DNA from 3 places in the Bacillus sp. mrc49 genome. Region 1 is predicted to be linked to each of the others. Evidence: riboswitches for the same ligand, from Rfam matches in the RefSeq annotation. Region 1 holds a riboswitch; each other region holds the start of a gene.
What was found. Region 1 has a riboswitch for cobalamin ahead of CVN76_RS26885 (hypothetical protein). Riboswitches for the same ligand answer to the same signal wherever they lie in the genome.
Positions count from the first base shown of each region.

Region 2: it holds a riboswitch for cobalamin, as region 1 does, so the genes downstream of both, metE (5-methyltetrahydropteroyltriglutamate--homocysteine S-methyltransferase) here and CVN76_RS26885 (hypothetical protein) in region 1, are expected to answer to the same signal.
Region 3: it holds a riboswitch for cobalamin, as region 1 does, so the genes downstream of both, CVN76_RS16690 (ABC transporter substrate-binding protein) here and CVN76_RS26885 (hypothetical protein) in region 1, are expected to answer to the same signal.

Region 1 covers NZ_PHNG01000800.1:119,611-124,722, forward strand. The annotation lists gene CVN76_RS26880 (CDP-glycerol glycerophosphotransferase family protein) at 1-1,592, shown strand, start outside; cobalamin riboswitch at 1,654-1,852, shown strand; gene CVN76_RS26885 (hypothetical protein) at 2,015-2,254, shown strand; gene CVN76_RS26890 (hypothetical protein) at 2,280-2,468, opposite strand; gene CVN76_RS26895 (YheE family protein) at 2,560-2,763, opposite strand; gene CVN76_RS26900 (YheC/YheD family endospore coat-associated protein) at 2,827-4,023, opposite strand; gene CVN76_RS26905 (YheC/YheD family endospore coat-associated protein) at 4,020-5,112, opposite strand, start outside.
Region 2 covers NZ_PHNG01000791.1:27,892-33,003, reverse strand. The annotation lists partial or broken gene CVN76_RS25480 (aminopeptidase) at 1-105, opposite strand, end outside; gene bcp (thioredoxin-dependent thiol peroxidase) at 62-532, opposite strand; gene CVN76_RS25470 (potassium channel family protein) at 595-1,014, opposite strand; cobalamin riboswitch at 1,213-1,405, shown strand; gene metE (5-methyltetrahydropteroyltriglutamate--homocysteine S-methyltransferase) at 1,559-3,865, shown strand; gene CVN76_RS25460 (acyl-CoA thioesterase) at 3,862-4,350, shown strand; gene CVN76_RS25455 (ABC transporter permease) at 4,395-5,112, opposite strand, start outside.
Region 3 covers NZ_PHNG01000703.1:8,817-13,928, forward strand. The annotation lists gene CVN76_RS16675 (DNA topoisomerase III) at 1-134, opposite strand, end outside; partial or broken gene CVN76_RS31820 (DNA topoisomerase III) at 252-595, shown strand; gene CVN76_RS31080 (hypothetical protein) at 669-809, opposite strand; tRNA gene CVN76_RS16680 (tRNA-Arg) at 1,266-1,339, opposite strand; gene CVN76_RS16685 (polysaccharide deacetylase family protein) at 1,559-2,422, shown strand; cobalamin riboswitch at 2,500-2,674, shown strand; gene CVN76_RS16690 (ABC transporter substrate-binding protein) at 2,826-3,797, shown strand; gene CVN76_RS16695 (FecCD family ABC transporter permease) at 3,760-4,827, shown strand; partial or broken gene CVN76_RS16700 (ABC transporter ATP-binding protein) at 4,820-5,112, shown strand, end outside.

The sequences.
Region 1 (5,112 bases):
AGCAGAGGGATGTTTCGGATAACACGCAGTATATATTCCCTGTTAAAGGAAAAGGTCATAAACTGTCTTTTACAATCGATGTTAAGTCGATGGAATGGCGTCCGTTTTATTATGATTTCTATTTAATGGTCAGGGTAGGGGGGAAGGACCACTATATTCGTTTGAAGAACCCTACGTGCATGGCCTTGAGAAAGTTGAACAAACGACTTTTTGGCATGTCCTATACCTTTGATAACGGATATTGGGTATATCCATATTTGACGGCATCAGGCACTGTGGCACTGACTTATAAGGAAAGAACCGAGTACGAGACGAACATGCACTTTTTTAAAGAAGTTCTGGCTTCGTGGGTTTATAGACTGCTGCTTCCCTACTATAAAAAGAAAAACATTTGGCTGATTTACGAGAAAACCGCTGACAGGGCTCAAGATAACGGATACTACTTCTTTAAATACATCTATGAAAATCATAACCGTCAACAAGCATATTACATCATTAAACCTGATTCGGAAGATTACCCGAAATTGGAAAGCATGAAAAATAGAGTCGTTGAATTCATGAGCTTTAAATATATGGTGTTCATGTTTGCCGCACAGCTATTGGTATCCTCCGAAACTAAAGGGCATGCATACGACATAAGAATTCAAAAGGGCAGGATCAGAAAAGCGATGAATTATAAGCCGCTTGTCTTTTTGCAGCATGGCGTTATCGGATTAAAAAAACTTAACAGCATCTTTAAAAAATCCAGCATTAACGCACCAAGCCTTTTTGTCGTTTCCTCACCCGAGGAAGGCAAGATCATCCAGAATCATTTCGGCTATAACAAAAACGAACTGATTGTCAGCGGCCTTCCCCGCTGGGATGTCATTGAAAATAGATCGAACGGGAAAAGGATTTTAGTGATGCCGACATGGCGCGTATGGCTTGAAAACTTACCTTTTGAGGAAGTGGAAAAGAGTGAGTATGTACAAGTATTCAAAACTTTTTTACAATCAAAAGAATTGAGCAGGTTATTGGAGCAGCATGATTTGACGCTGCATTTTTATTTGCATCCTAAATTCAAGGACTTTATCGAACATTTTTCCATTGATAATCAGCGGTTCACGATTTCCAATGAAGAAGACTTGAATACCTTATTGATGGAAGCATCGATGTTGATTACGGATTACTCGAGTGTCGCCTGGGATATGTTTTATCAAAAAAAACCTGTTGTTTTTTACCAATTCGATCTCGAGACATACAATAAGTATCAAGGAAGTTATATGAATATGGATAATCAATTATTTGGTGATCAGGTATTCACTACAGAAAAGTTGATTTCGACGATTAACGCCTATGCCGAAACCGGTTTTGCGGAAAAAGAAGCATTTGGCCAGTTAAGGAAAACATATCTTCCATATATCGATCATTCCAATAGCCGCCGGGTCTATGAGCAAATTCATGCAAAGCAAGGTCTGTTGAAAAAAATTAAACGCAAGCAGCGGATTACAAGGATTTTGAATAACCCTTTTGTACGTTCACTTTGGAAAAAATTCAACGGTATCAACTTCGTTAAGGGAATGGCGGAAACCATAAGGCTGAAAACGAGATGATCGTTCATCGCGTGAGCGGATTGTAATCCAGGAAATAATTTGATACATTTAAATGGAAAACTAAATAAGTCTAGAAACGGGTGCGGATATGAAACATCTATTTATCTGCTTAAAAGGGAAGCCGGTTGGAATCCGGCGCTGTCCCGCAACTGTATATGTGAGCGATTCGAGTGATGCCACTGTTTTCTGCAAAAGGGAATGGGAAGGTTCGAAAAGCGTTGACCATGAGCCAGGATACCTGCCTGTTTTTAGCACATCATCAAATGCCTACGAGGATAGGGGATGTTACGTGCGAAAATTGGCAAAAGCATGCTTTCATTTTTAAAAATGAAAAAACATGTTTATTTTTGTTATGCTTCGTTTGCATTCAAACAACTTCCTTCCGGGAAGTTGTTTTTTTATTTTTTAAGGGGGGAATACAAATGTTTGGAACGGTTAAATATTTCACGGATCATCTTAAAACCCAGGTTATGTACAATTTTTCGGGAGGGGAAACGATTTCTTTAAGCGGAAATCGTGAAAAACTTACAGAGGAAATCAATGGGCAAACAATAAGTTCCGCTGAAAAGGAATTATTTTCCCGTAATCTGGAAGTCGCCTATGAGAGTGTGGTTCGAGAAATGTTCGGGGAAACAGTCCTGCTCCAAAAAGAGCTCTCCTAAAAGAGAGCCCTGGCAATAAGGTCGTCTATTTATTGATGTTAGGATCGGTCTCGTCATAGAAATCATGTGCTTCTTCAATGTTCCGAAGATCAGCGGCCTCATAAACATTGCCGCCTGCCAAGCCTTCATTGATATAGCGATCGATGTCAAGGAAGGCGGAATCCCGTCCATCATACTCGCTATCCTTTAAAAAAGTCATTTTTTCTTTGTCCAAAATAAATCCCTCCTAACCTTTTCATTAGTATAGGCAATAGAGGGATTTTTATTCTTTTCAAGCTTTCCTAAAAGCAATTGGACGATACGGTTTATTCATAAACATGATAGACCATCAAGTCATGTATCATGGTTTTGAGTTTCGGTTCATCTTCCATTGCAGGTGGGTTGGCTGTCCATTCGATGGTTCCATCTTTATGATATAAAGCCTGGATGGATTGTCTATTGTAATAAAAGGAAATTTTCCACCCTGGCAGGTTCTTATGCAGCGGTGCCCATTGAAAATGACTGATCATATGTATTACCTCCATATATGCTGTCTCACATTACATTATAATGGAAAACGGCAGCAGGAGGTGTTATTTTATTTTCCTGTTGGAAAAAGTTAATTCCATGAAAAGGTTTTTTAAATGTAAAAGCCGATTAGCTTCGATTTCCTCTTCGTCGAATTGCATGGGCTTGGAGTTCACTTCGTAAATGAAGAGCGAGCCCGATTCGTCTTCACCGATATCAATCGAAAATTCGCCGAGAAAGCCAATTTTTTTTGAAAGAATTTCTCCGCATTTTTGGGCGATTCTAGCCAATGTTGAATTTAGCCTTTTTGATTGCAGGTTTTGATAGGGATAAAGCTTACCGCCTCGAGGAGTGTGTGTAGTGATTTCCTGCAGTTGTGACATTCTTACAGCTTTGCCCGTTACTTTATAAAAGCCTTTTTCATAATGGACGAGAACCCTGTAATCGTAACGGTGACCAAGAAGTTTTTTTGGTACGACCGCCCGCTGAGCCAGGTAATTTCTTTTTAATAAGTCCTTTTTTTTCGTTTCCCAGAAAGAAGCGAAATTCGAGAAAGTCTCGCTGTGTTTCAGGCTGTTGAACAAAAGTGTATCATCAGGATTTTTGCGGAGGGTGTAAATGCCTTTTCCCTGGCTTCCTTTACAAGGTTTTAAGTAGATGTGCCGATGTGTATCAAGGAATGACTCCAAACATTCGCGCTTTTGCAGGATCGCTGTTGCCGGCAGGTGCTTGGTGAGGGAGCCATCATCCATCAAAGCTTCGAACATTAGATATTTATCCAGGAAACCTGGATTGAAAATGTTCACATGGTGCTCATTGAAATGGCTCATGAGTGATTGGAATTCTGCCGAAGCCTCATAGCCCCTGGAGGGTATACGATTATAAACAATATCAGGAAGCGGCATCTTACACTCGATCCACTTGTTTGAATCGGATGAAAATACATAACCTCTCATTGAACCGGAAGCAAATTCCTTTCCCGTGAATGCATAGGGTAAAATCCCATGTTGGAAAAGATACAATGATAAATCCTGAAAAAGGGCCAAGTTACCGCCCAACCCTGTTTCCTTTTTCGGATTGAACGAAGTCATTATTCCAACAACGAGCACCCGGCTTCCCGGAAATTCGGTGATCGGGCAGAGTCCTTGACCTGAAAGCTCATTGCTATAGTTTATCTCTTCATCTGCAGCACCTGCAAAAAGTACTGTATCCTTTTGATCATGGCACCAAGTTTCCGAACCGCTATCATAAAAAATATTCATCGCTGCACACTAATGGCGTTTGTAATCGTCTGTTCAGTCAAATAAATGGCATAATCGAGGCTGAGCTTTCTGGTCAACAATTCGAATTCCTTCAATTTGGGATGGGAGAAGATGGAGCGTCCTGGCTTGGAATTCGCTTCAAACATCCAAACCTGCCCTTTTTTATCCAACCCAAAATCAAATCCGATTTCCGCTATGATGCCATCCAGATGCTTTTCCATGCTTTCGCTTAATAAGAGTGCTGCTTCAGATAGTTTGCGTTCCACTTCTTTTGCCTCTTCGTCATCTCCAAACAGTTCGGCAACCGTTTTGATGACCCCGCCGCTTTTAATATGGGTTGTGACACTGCCTGCGCCGGCAATTTTGGCGGCAATTGCGGTTACTTGCCATACTCCATTACTGTCCTTGTTAGTATGAACCCGGAAATCGACTGGTCGTTTTTCGGAACGGATGAGTGAGATGCCCTGTTGGACGATAAGATTCTCTAGCGGTCGGTCATGAAATAGGTGTTTAACGATTGATTCCAGTGTGGAGAATTTTTGTAATTTATTCTCCCTTGCTTCATTTGTATAGCGGCAATAGTAAACATTCTCATGCTTATCATAAAGGATCTGGTGTATGCCGAGGCCGAGGCTGCCATGAATGGGCTTGATATAAACCTGTCGATAATGGGAAAGAAGCGTCTCTACCACGGATATGGATTGAAATGGATAGGTTTCAGGCAGATATGGCAGTGCCTGCTCATCTGCACATAATCTTTCATTTACGTCCCATTTATTGAAAAACCCCGGATTGAACCATGGAATGGTATAGTCTTTTTGGAATTTCTGCTTCACTTCTTTAGGGCCGTCGCGATTTTCGGTCAACCGGTTGGGAAGCCGATCATAAATGACGTTAGGAAATGGGAATTCCTGAATGTGCCAATTATCATTCTCGAACACATAGCCCTTGATTGTTTCTTCATCCCAATTGATGACATTCTCCCCAAAAATGAAGGGGATGCAGCCTGTAGTCCGGCTAAGTGAAAGAAGCTTTGAGAAAAATGGCGATCTTTCACCTAGAGGTTTGTTTGACAGGCCAGTGAAGCCT
Region 2 (5,112 bases), on a different contig from region 1:
TGGCTTCAATCGTATTGAATGATGAATCAACTTGGCGGCGAGCTCCCTATGTCGCTCACCCTTATTTTTGGAGTTCACGAAGAGTTTCAAGAGCGTCTTCAACATGGCCTTTTACTTTTACTTTGCGCCATTCTTTGACGATCATGCCTTCCTTGTCAATCAGGAAGGTGGAACGCTCAATGCCCATATATTCCTTGCCAAAGTTCTTTTTCAATTGCCACACATCGAATGCTTCGGCAGCTTGATGACTTTCATCAGCCAGTAAAAGGAAAGGCAATCCATGTTTTTCAATGAACTTTTCATGACGCGCGGCTGGGTCCGGGCTGATGCCAATGATGACAGCATCCAATTCCTCAAAGTGTTCATTGTGATCCCGAAAATCACATGCCTCCGTCGTGCAACCCGGGGTCATATCTTTAGGGTAAAAATATAAAACAACGTATTTGCCCTTGAACTGCGAAAGGGAAACCATTTCACCGTTGTTAGCAGGTAAATGAAAATCAGGTGCTTTTTCTCCAATTTTAACAGTCATATTGAACCCTCCATTTTCTTCATTATGGTAAGGGTACCCAATAATCGAAAGAAACACAACTTTCATTTATCCTTCCTATCCTTCTGGTCCAGGTCGATCACCGTCCGAATCACGAATGCCGCCGGAAGCGTGTATCCGATGAATGCCTGTATTGTCGCTATCATCCGGCCCATGCCTATAGGTGCTATATCGCCATATCCTACAGAAAACATCGTCATCGCACTGAAATAAAAAGAAGTTTTCAGTTGTTCATAAAAAGTGCCATCCAATCGATTGCCCATATCAAGAATCACTGAGTGATTCTGAAGCTCGTATAATAAATAAATCAGTGCAAAACCAACCAATATCGTCGCATATAAATTGCCGAGCCAAAGCATATCTTCAAGAGAGAACTTTTTCCCCCCCGACTCGACAAGAAATAACGTCCGAATGCTCATCACCATGCAAAAAATGATTCCGGCAATCAAGATGTAGAAAGTCATCCCCCACGCCCCATTTCAAAACGCCCACTTCCTTATACATACTCCCTGTCCAATCAATATATTCTATTTTGAAAAGACTTCAGCCTTGTCATAGGGCTTGTTTACGAAACTTTTGCTTGTTGACCCTTTTGGTCGGATATGTTAAGATTGTCTAAATTTTTATAATAGTTTCTATTTTATAAATTTTTAACTTATCGAATTTCATATGTGGAAACAGGTTCCTAATGTTCATTAGGATTAAAAGGGAAGTCCGGTGTAATCCCGGCACGGTCCCGCCACTGTAATGGGAATGTTAGCGCCACCCGATATGCCACTGATCCTAAGGATTGGGAAGGCTTGCCGCTAATGATATGCCCTAAGTCAGGAGACCTGCCTGTTTCAACAACACTGTTTTAACCTACGGGAGATAGGGAGGTGTTAGGAACCTTTCATGTAAGTGGCAATTCGCTTGACACTTTATTTTAAGCATTTCTAACTTTCTCTTTTTGACTGTTAGGGGTGCTTTTTTTGTTGGATATCAATCAAATTCAAAGAATGTAGGAGGATGGAAATTTTGAAAAGTAGTAATCTGGGATACCCGCGCATCGGGGAAGATCGTGAATGGAAACGCACATTAGAAGCTTACTGGTCAGGAAAAATCGAAGAAACGGAATTCACATCGCAACTGGAAGCGATCCGGTTGGGCAACCTGCGAAAGCAAAAAGAGCAAGGCGTTGATATCATTCCTGTCAATGACTTTACTTTGTATGACCAAATGCTCGATACTTCCGTGATGTTCGGTCTTGTTCCCGAACGTTATTCCTCTTATGAAGGAGGCAGTGTCCCGCTATCCGTTTATTATTCAATGGCCCGCGGTAACAAGGACGAAGTCGCATCCGAGATGACGAAATGGTTCAATACGAATTATCACTATATTGTCCCGGAATTAAAACGCTCCCAGCTGACTTTAACAGAAAATAAGCCGCTTGCTGCATATCGGGAAGCCAAGGAGAAGCTGGGGATTGAAACGAAGCCGGTGCTTATCGGACCGTATACCTTCATCTCCCTTTCCAAAGGCTTCAATAAAGAAGATATCCCTGGCATCATCCTGAGCCTGCTCCCCCTCTATACACAAATATTGCAGGAGTTGGAGCAAGAAGGTGTGCAGTGGGTTCAGTTAGATGAGCCTTCCCTTGTTTCATCGATATCCAAAGATGATATGGAAACTGTTACATACCTCTATGAAAAACTGAATGAAGCGGCACCTCACCTGAACATCATGCTCCAAACATACTTTGATGCCGTGGAACACTATGAAGCGGTCACTCAATTGAAAGTTCAGGGAATCGGGCTCGATTTTGTTCATGATAAACAAAGAAATGTCCGCAATCTTGAAACGTTCGGCTTCCCGGCAGACAAAGTGCTTGGTGCAGGCGTGATTGACGGAAAAAACATTTGGCTTTCCGATTTATCGAGCAAGCTTCAATTAATCGAGACGATCAAGAACAAAGTGGCAGAAGATAAAATCTGGCTCCAACCCTCTTGTTCCCTGCTTCATGTTCCAGTGACCGTTCGCAATGAAAACGCGCTTGCTAAAGAAGTGAAGGAGGCACTTGCCTTCGCGGATGAGAAGCTAGAAGAAATCACTACCCTTGTCAAAGGCAGCAATCTAGGTTTGGAGGCAATCGTAAAGAAAGTGGATGCGAATAAATTGGCGATCCAAACGTTAGCCAGTTCCCAGGCCCGGAATCATAAAGCAGTACAAGCCGATGTAGAAAAGGTTAAATCCAAGACCTCGGGACGTCAGCTGCCATTTAAAGAGCGTTACCAAAAACAACGTGAATTTTTCAAGTTGCCTTTTCTTCCTTCTACAACGATCGGCAGCTTCCCTCAGACATTTGAAGTGAAACAAGCACGCAGTAAATTCAAAAGAGGAGATTGGACTGCTGCCCAATATGAAACATTCATAAATGATGAGATTGCCAGGTGGATCGAAATTCAAGAAGAAATCGGCCTGGATGTTCTCGTTCACGGAGAATTTGAACGGACGGATATGGTTGAATATTTCGGCCATAAGCTGGGGGGATTCGTCTTTCTGGAAAAAGGATGGGTTCAATCCTACGGTTCTCGTTGCGTCAAGCCCCCCGTCATTTACGGCGACGTTCATTTCATCGAGCCGATGACTGTCAGGGAAAGCGTCCATGCTCAATCACTGACAAAGAAAACGGTAAAGGGAATGCTCACAGGTCCTGTAACGATTTTGAACTGGTCATTTGTCCGTGATGATATTTCAAGGGAGAATGTTTGCTATCAGCTTGCCCTTGCCTTGGATAAAGAGGTACTTGCCTTGGAAGCGGCAGGAATCAAAATGATCCAAGTGGATGAGCCTGCACTTAGAGAAGGACTTCCATTGAAGAAAAGCGACCGGGAAGAGTATTTGAACTGGGCGGTGAATTCGTTCCTGATTTCCACATCGAGCGTGGAAGATACAACGCAAATCCATACGCATATGTGCTATTGTGACTTCAACAGTTTCATGGATGTCATCTCTTCCCTAGATGCCGATGTCATTTCCATCGAAACATCCCGCAGCCACGGGGAGCTTGCCTCCGCATTCGAGGAAAAGACATACGAAAAAGGAATTGGCCTAGGGGTATATGATATTCATAGTCCTCGAGTCCCGGCTGTGAAGGAAATGGTCGACATGATTGAACGAGGCATCAAGGTATTGGATAAAGACCAGTTTTGGATCAATCCTGACTGCGGCCTGAAAACTAGGGGCGTTCCTGAAACGGTTTCTTCCCTTAAAAATATGGTCGAGGCAGCCAAAATCGTCCGGGAAAATCTATTGGCCCAAACAACCGGCAAATGATCGAAAACGACGTAGAGATAGCACCAGGCCATCCCACACAGCAGTCAAGGACCTTTTTAACTGACCTTGTTTTCCCGCCTGACACAAATCATCACAATACCATTTTTGGCGGGAAGGTAATGGCATATGTCGATAAAATAGCCTGCATTTCGGCTATGCGCCATTGTCGAAAGCCAGTCGTGACAGCATCAAGCGACTCTTTTGATTTTTTGGCACCCATCAAGACAGGAGACGCGATTAACCTTGAGGCTTATGTCACATGTGCCCACCGCACTTCCATGGAGGTATTCGTGAAGGTGGAACGAGAAAACTTATTAACAGGTGAAAAGCAGCTTACGGCACGCGCCTTTTTAACGATGCTTGCCATTGATGAAGATGGTAAGCCGACCGAAGTTCCAATGGTAATACCGGAAACGGAAATGGAAAAACAGCAATATGCCGAAGCCCAGGCAAGATATATAGAAAGAAAGAATAAGCGTAAATAAACAAAAAGAAATCCCTTCAACCTGATGGCTGAAGGGATTTCTTTTTAGTTTCCTGCCCCGCGGTACCGCTTCACTCCCTGATTCCAAATGACGACGGATATCATGAAAAAGATAACCCCAATTACAGGTGTGGCGAATGCATACGCATACCACTCCTCTTTCCTAAGGAAATAGGATGCCGGATAAACACCGACAAACGCGAATGGCAGCACCCATGTAAGGACAAAGCGAATGATCTTATTATAAATATCGACAGGATAGCGTCCATAATTCCCGATATTATACATCATGGGCATGATGGAGGTTTTTGCGTCCGACCAGAACCCGATGCTTGCTATCGCAACGAAAATGGCTGCATAAGCAAGCGCCCCTCCAATGGCAAAGATGATGAAAAGAATCGGATCATACCAGGCAAGCTCCAGATTCAGTGATGCCCCAGAGTAAAATATTATGATCAAACCAGTCACAACACCAAATAATGATTCAAGCTCGATTCTTTCCAAAATGACTTGAAACAGGCTATGTATCGGCCTTGTTAATATCCGGTCCATCTCACCCTTGACGATATAGCGATCATTGAAATCCCAAATATTGAAAAACGCTGAAAAAAGGGCGAATGGAATAAGGAAGAACCCATAGATGAATATGATTTCTTCGCGGCTCCAGCCGCTTAAAAACTGAGTATGGCCAAAAACGACCAAGATGAAAACCAAATTCACGACCTGATTCAGCAGGTCAGATAAGATTTCCATGAAGAAATCC
Region 3 (5,112 bases), on a different contig from region 1:
AGATGACCTAATGCCCACGTAACGATATACTTATCGCCTTCTAAAAATCCATTGCCTTTTTTATTACACTTCAATACATTCGCAATATCACGTGCAACTGAAGGCTTTTCAGCAATTACCACACTTTTTGACATTTGTTCAAACTCCCTTACTAACTATTTACCGTCTAATATAACATAATTTCAAAGAGGGAATGGCCTATACAGTTCATTTGAGCCCTTGAAACGAAGCCGCCGGGATCGGGACAGTGGCAACTGTTCGAAAGCTTCTTGGTCGAAAAGAGAGGGAAGGGCCTTCACGTAAATTCAAAAGGAAAGCAACTCCTCGAGTTGGCGCCTGAAGACCTGAGGTCGCCTGCTTAGACGGCACAGGAGGAGCAAAAGCTAACGGCGATTGCAAAAGGAATTCTTGCCAAACAGGTTTTCATTGACGATATGCGCCAGAAATGCAAGCAAGATCATGTGGCAGGCTGATGCGTGTAGTGAATAATGAAAAGGGGGAAATGCTTGTCTGTCAGGATCGTGAATGCGGCCACAAGGAAAGTGTTTCACGTGTAACAAATGCGCCGTATGCCTGCAGTGCGCACAAGAAAAAAGGATGGAGCATTCGCTCCATCCTTTTTCTGTATATTACTGCTTCGACTAAATTTCATTCAGTACGGTGCCATGTCATTCATATTCAAGTGTGTTGTCCATTTTTTTTGTGTGTTTTTCGGAATCTACTCGTATGAGCGTACTGAATGGCTGCTGATCACCTGGACTGAAAATCGCTTCATCATTCTCTGGATTCCATCGGCTGTAAATACTCATGATCAGTATCTTCCTCCTTTGGATGAGAAGAGTAGTAATTCCCATTTTGATTAGCATCTAACGCTTCAATTGACTCTAACGCTGATCACCGGGACTAAACACCGCTGCGTCATTCTCCTTGTTCCATTGGCTTCTGATTGTACTCATGCACATCATCTCCTTTGGTTGAGAATGTCTTACAGTATTTATATACCCGGGTAGGACAGGTTGAAACATTTATTTTGAATTTTTTTCGCAATCCTGCGCGAACATCATTTCACGCCAAGGTTTTCTATATATTCGTCGTCCTTTAGCTTTCCTGTATGTTCTATCTTAGAAAAACAACGTGTCATAGAAACACTTACAGAATTTTATTGAAAGGGTGAAAAGGTTATATTGCAATTTGATTTTTCATTTTAGGCAAGAAACTGTTATATAAAACAAAAAACCCCTTAACATGTAAGGGGTTTTTTTTAGCGTCCCAGATAGGAATCGAACCTACGACCTACAGCTTAGGAGGCTGTCGCTCTATCCTGCTGAGCTACTGGGACATATTAAAAGGTCGACGACTTGTTTATTATATTGGTTATAGGCAAACTTTTCAAGTGAGTAGCTTATAATTATGAAAAAAAATGCCTGGCGGGTCATTTAACGATAATTTTTACCTTTTATTGCGTTAATTGGAATACTTTATTATTCGTTGGTTTTCTGGTACTATTATGCTAGAAAAAAATAGGAGAATGATAGTGGGAAAATACAGATTGGTATGGATGGCAGCAGTGTTTGTGGCTTTTATTTTAGCTGGCTGTTCACAAGGTGTTTTAGAGAAAATAGGTAAAAAGACGGCTGCGCCGATTGCGGAAGATAATATCGAGGTGGCTGCAGCAGAGGAGAATGAGGCCGAAATAGATTCGGAGGATGGAGCAAGTCCTGAACGAATCGATACGAGTGGCTGGATAAGGGCCGAGTCCGAGGTTAGGCTTCCGATATTGATGTACCATAGTATTTCGGAGGGGAATAACCTTCGGGTGCCGAAGGAGGAATTCCGGCTGCAAATGGCTTGGCTTCGGGAAAATGGCTACCAGACTTTATCGCCTAATGAAGCCTTTCTCGTTTTAAGCGAAAATATAATGCCAAGTGAAAAGTGTGTCTGGATTACTTTTGATGATGGCTATACAGATAACTACACGGAGGCTTTTCCTATATTGAAGGAATATGAGTTGAAAGCGACCATCTTCATGATCGGGAAGTCCATTGGTAAAGCTCATCACCTGACGGAAGATCAAATGATGGAGATGAGTGCGGATGGGATTTCCATCGAGAGTCATACAATCAACCATCTTGAGCTGAACCGGATGACTTCCGGGCAGCAGGAAGCTGAAATGGTCCAGTCCAAGGATTTATTCGATCGCATTCTGAACCAGGAGACGACGGTACTTTCGTATCCAGTCGGCCGTTATAACGAGGAGAGCCTCAGGTTATCGGAAGAAGCGGGATACAAGATGGCAGTCACCACCGAACCTGGCGGGGCAACAAGTGATCAAGGGATGCATGCCCTGCATCGCGTACGGATTTCACCGGGATTATCCGTCGGGGGATTTGCATCACTGATTGAAAATGCGTCCAATCGCTGAAGCTGGACAGGCGTTTTGTGAAAAATCCTCCAATAATCGCTTCTTGCATGGTGTATAATGATAAGCAGTGAAAATTATATACATATGAACGATTTGGTGTCTAAATGACTTAAAAGGGAAGCTGGTTCAATGCCAGCGCGGTCCCGCCACTGTATATGGGAGCTGACGGCTGTATGCCACTGTTTGGGATATGGGAAGATGCCGTTGACGATGACCATGAGCCAGGAGACCTGCCAAGATTCGTACACCTGTGACCCACGCGGATGGGGAGGTGTGTGGCAGACTGTAAAGAGTCCTTCATGATATTGTTGCCATACAAGCATCTTCCGTTTGACGGGGGATGCTTTTTGTCATGGGGTCCTCGCTTAAGGCGGGCTAAAACTAAATGAAATGATTGTGGGGAATGAACGTGAAGAAGATTTTTGGCCTGATACTGGTGATGTTGCTGACGGCTGGCATGATGGTTGGCTGCAGCGGCACGGCCGATGAAGGAAAAGGAAAGCAGCAGACGAATCAGGCTACACAACAAGCCTTCCCGGTTACGATTAAAGATGCAACGGGTGAAAAGGTGACGATAGAAGAAAAACCGAAGAAAATCGTTACGTTGATACCAAGCAATACGGAAGTGGTCTTTGCGCTTGGTTTAGGTAATAAGGTTATTGGCGTGTCCGACAATGATAATTACCCGGAAGAAACGAAGGATATCGAAAAAGTGGGCGGCATGGAGATGAACACGGAATTGATCGTCTCCTTGAAGCCCGATCTTGTTCTTGCCCATGCATCGAGTGCCCATAATTTGAAGGAGGGGCTCCAGCAGCTTAAGGATGCGGGAATAGATGTGCTTGTAGTCAATGATGCCCAAAACTTCAATGAGGTGTACAAGTCCATTGATATGATCGGGATGGCAACAGGCGAGCAAGCTAAGGCAAAAGACATCATCACGGACATGAAAACGAAGCTGAAGGTTATTTCCGAGAAGGCCAAATCGGTAAAGGAATCGGAAAGGAAGACCGTTTTAGTGGAGGTTTCGCCGTCCCCGGATATCTATACACCTGGTAAAAATACATTCATGAATGAAATGCTTATGATGATTTCAGCTGACAATGCTGCAGCGGATGTGGATGGCTGGGCCAAAATGGATGAAGAGTCGATGATTGCAGCCAATCCGGATGTCATCATTACGACTTATGGTTATTACACAAAAGACCCGGTAAGTGGAGTGACGGGCCGAAAAGGGTGGCAAGACGTTACGGCGGTTAAGAATGCCCAAGTTTTTGATGTCCATTCCGACTTGGTGACCCGTTCAGGTCCACGTTTAATAGAGGGAGTAGAGGAACTTGCCAAATCAATCTATCCGAACGTATTTGACAACTAAATGGGCGCTTGCTTATTTGCTTGCGTCATTGTTTTTACTTTTTGCCAGTACGATCGGCATCTCATTCGGTTCGGTGTCCGTACCGATCCCCGTACTTATGCAAATAATCGGCAAGGAGATTTTTCATTTGCCGATTTCCGCTGATCCCGATGTGATGCTGACGAATATCGTGATGAACATCCGTTTGCCGCGTGTATTGCTTGCAGGTTTGGTCGGGGCATGCTTGGCGATCGCGGGTGCGGCATTTCAGGGGCTGCTCCGGAATCCGCTTGCCGATCCCTACACGCTCGGGATATCGTCAGGAGCATCAGTCGGGGCAGTGGTGACGTTATTCCTGAATATATCACTCCCGTTCATCGGTTTATATACGCTTCCTGCATTGAGCATCTTATGTTCCGTGATCACGATTTTTTGTGTACTGACATTCGCAAAAAAAATGGATCGATCGATGAAGGTCGAAACGATCATTTTGACCGGAATCATCTTCAGCTCGTTTTTAAGCGCCTTCATATCCTTGATGATTGCGTTGACTGGGGAGGAATTAAGACAAATCATCGGCTGGCTCATGGGCAGCGTGTCCATGCGCGGGTGGAATTATATCGGAATCATTCTGCCGTTTTTCATCATTGGCTCGTTGATTCTGATCATGAATACGAGGGAATTGAATGCGATGACCTTCGGGGAGGACCGGGCAAAACATTTAGGTGTCGACGTGCAGAGGCGGAAAATGTGGATCCTGATCGCGGGCTCGATATTAACGGGCGCAGCGGTTGCCGTTTCAGGCACGATCGGCTTTGTAGGGCTGGTGATTCCCCATTTGGTCCGGAGGATATGGGGGCCAGATCATAGGCATCTGCTTCCGTTATCATTGCTGGTAGGAAGCGGGTTCTTGATTTTGGCAGATCTTGTGGCACGGACGATCATCGCCCCGTCGGAACTGCCGATCGGGGTCATCACCTCACTGATCGGGGCACCTGCATTTGCCCTCATTTTATTAAGGAGACGGAGAGTGGGTAGGACGGATGCTTGAAGTTAAAGGGTTAACGGGTGGATACGATAACAAAAGCGTTTTGGATTCCGTCTCTTTCGACGTTCAAAAAGGAGAACTATTCGGGATCCTCGGTCCAAACGGCAGCGGAAAAACGACGCTGTTGAGTATGCTCAGTGGGGTGCTTGCTTACAAGCAAGGAAGCATACGGATCAAAGGAAAAGATTTGCAGGATTATTCGGCAAAACAGCTTGCACGGGTCATTGCGGTGCTTCCTCAACATTCCTCATTGGCTTTTTCGTATACGGTGAAGGAGACGGTCTCGCT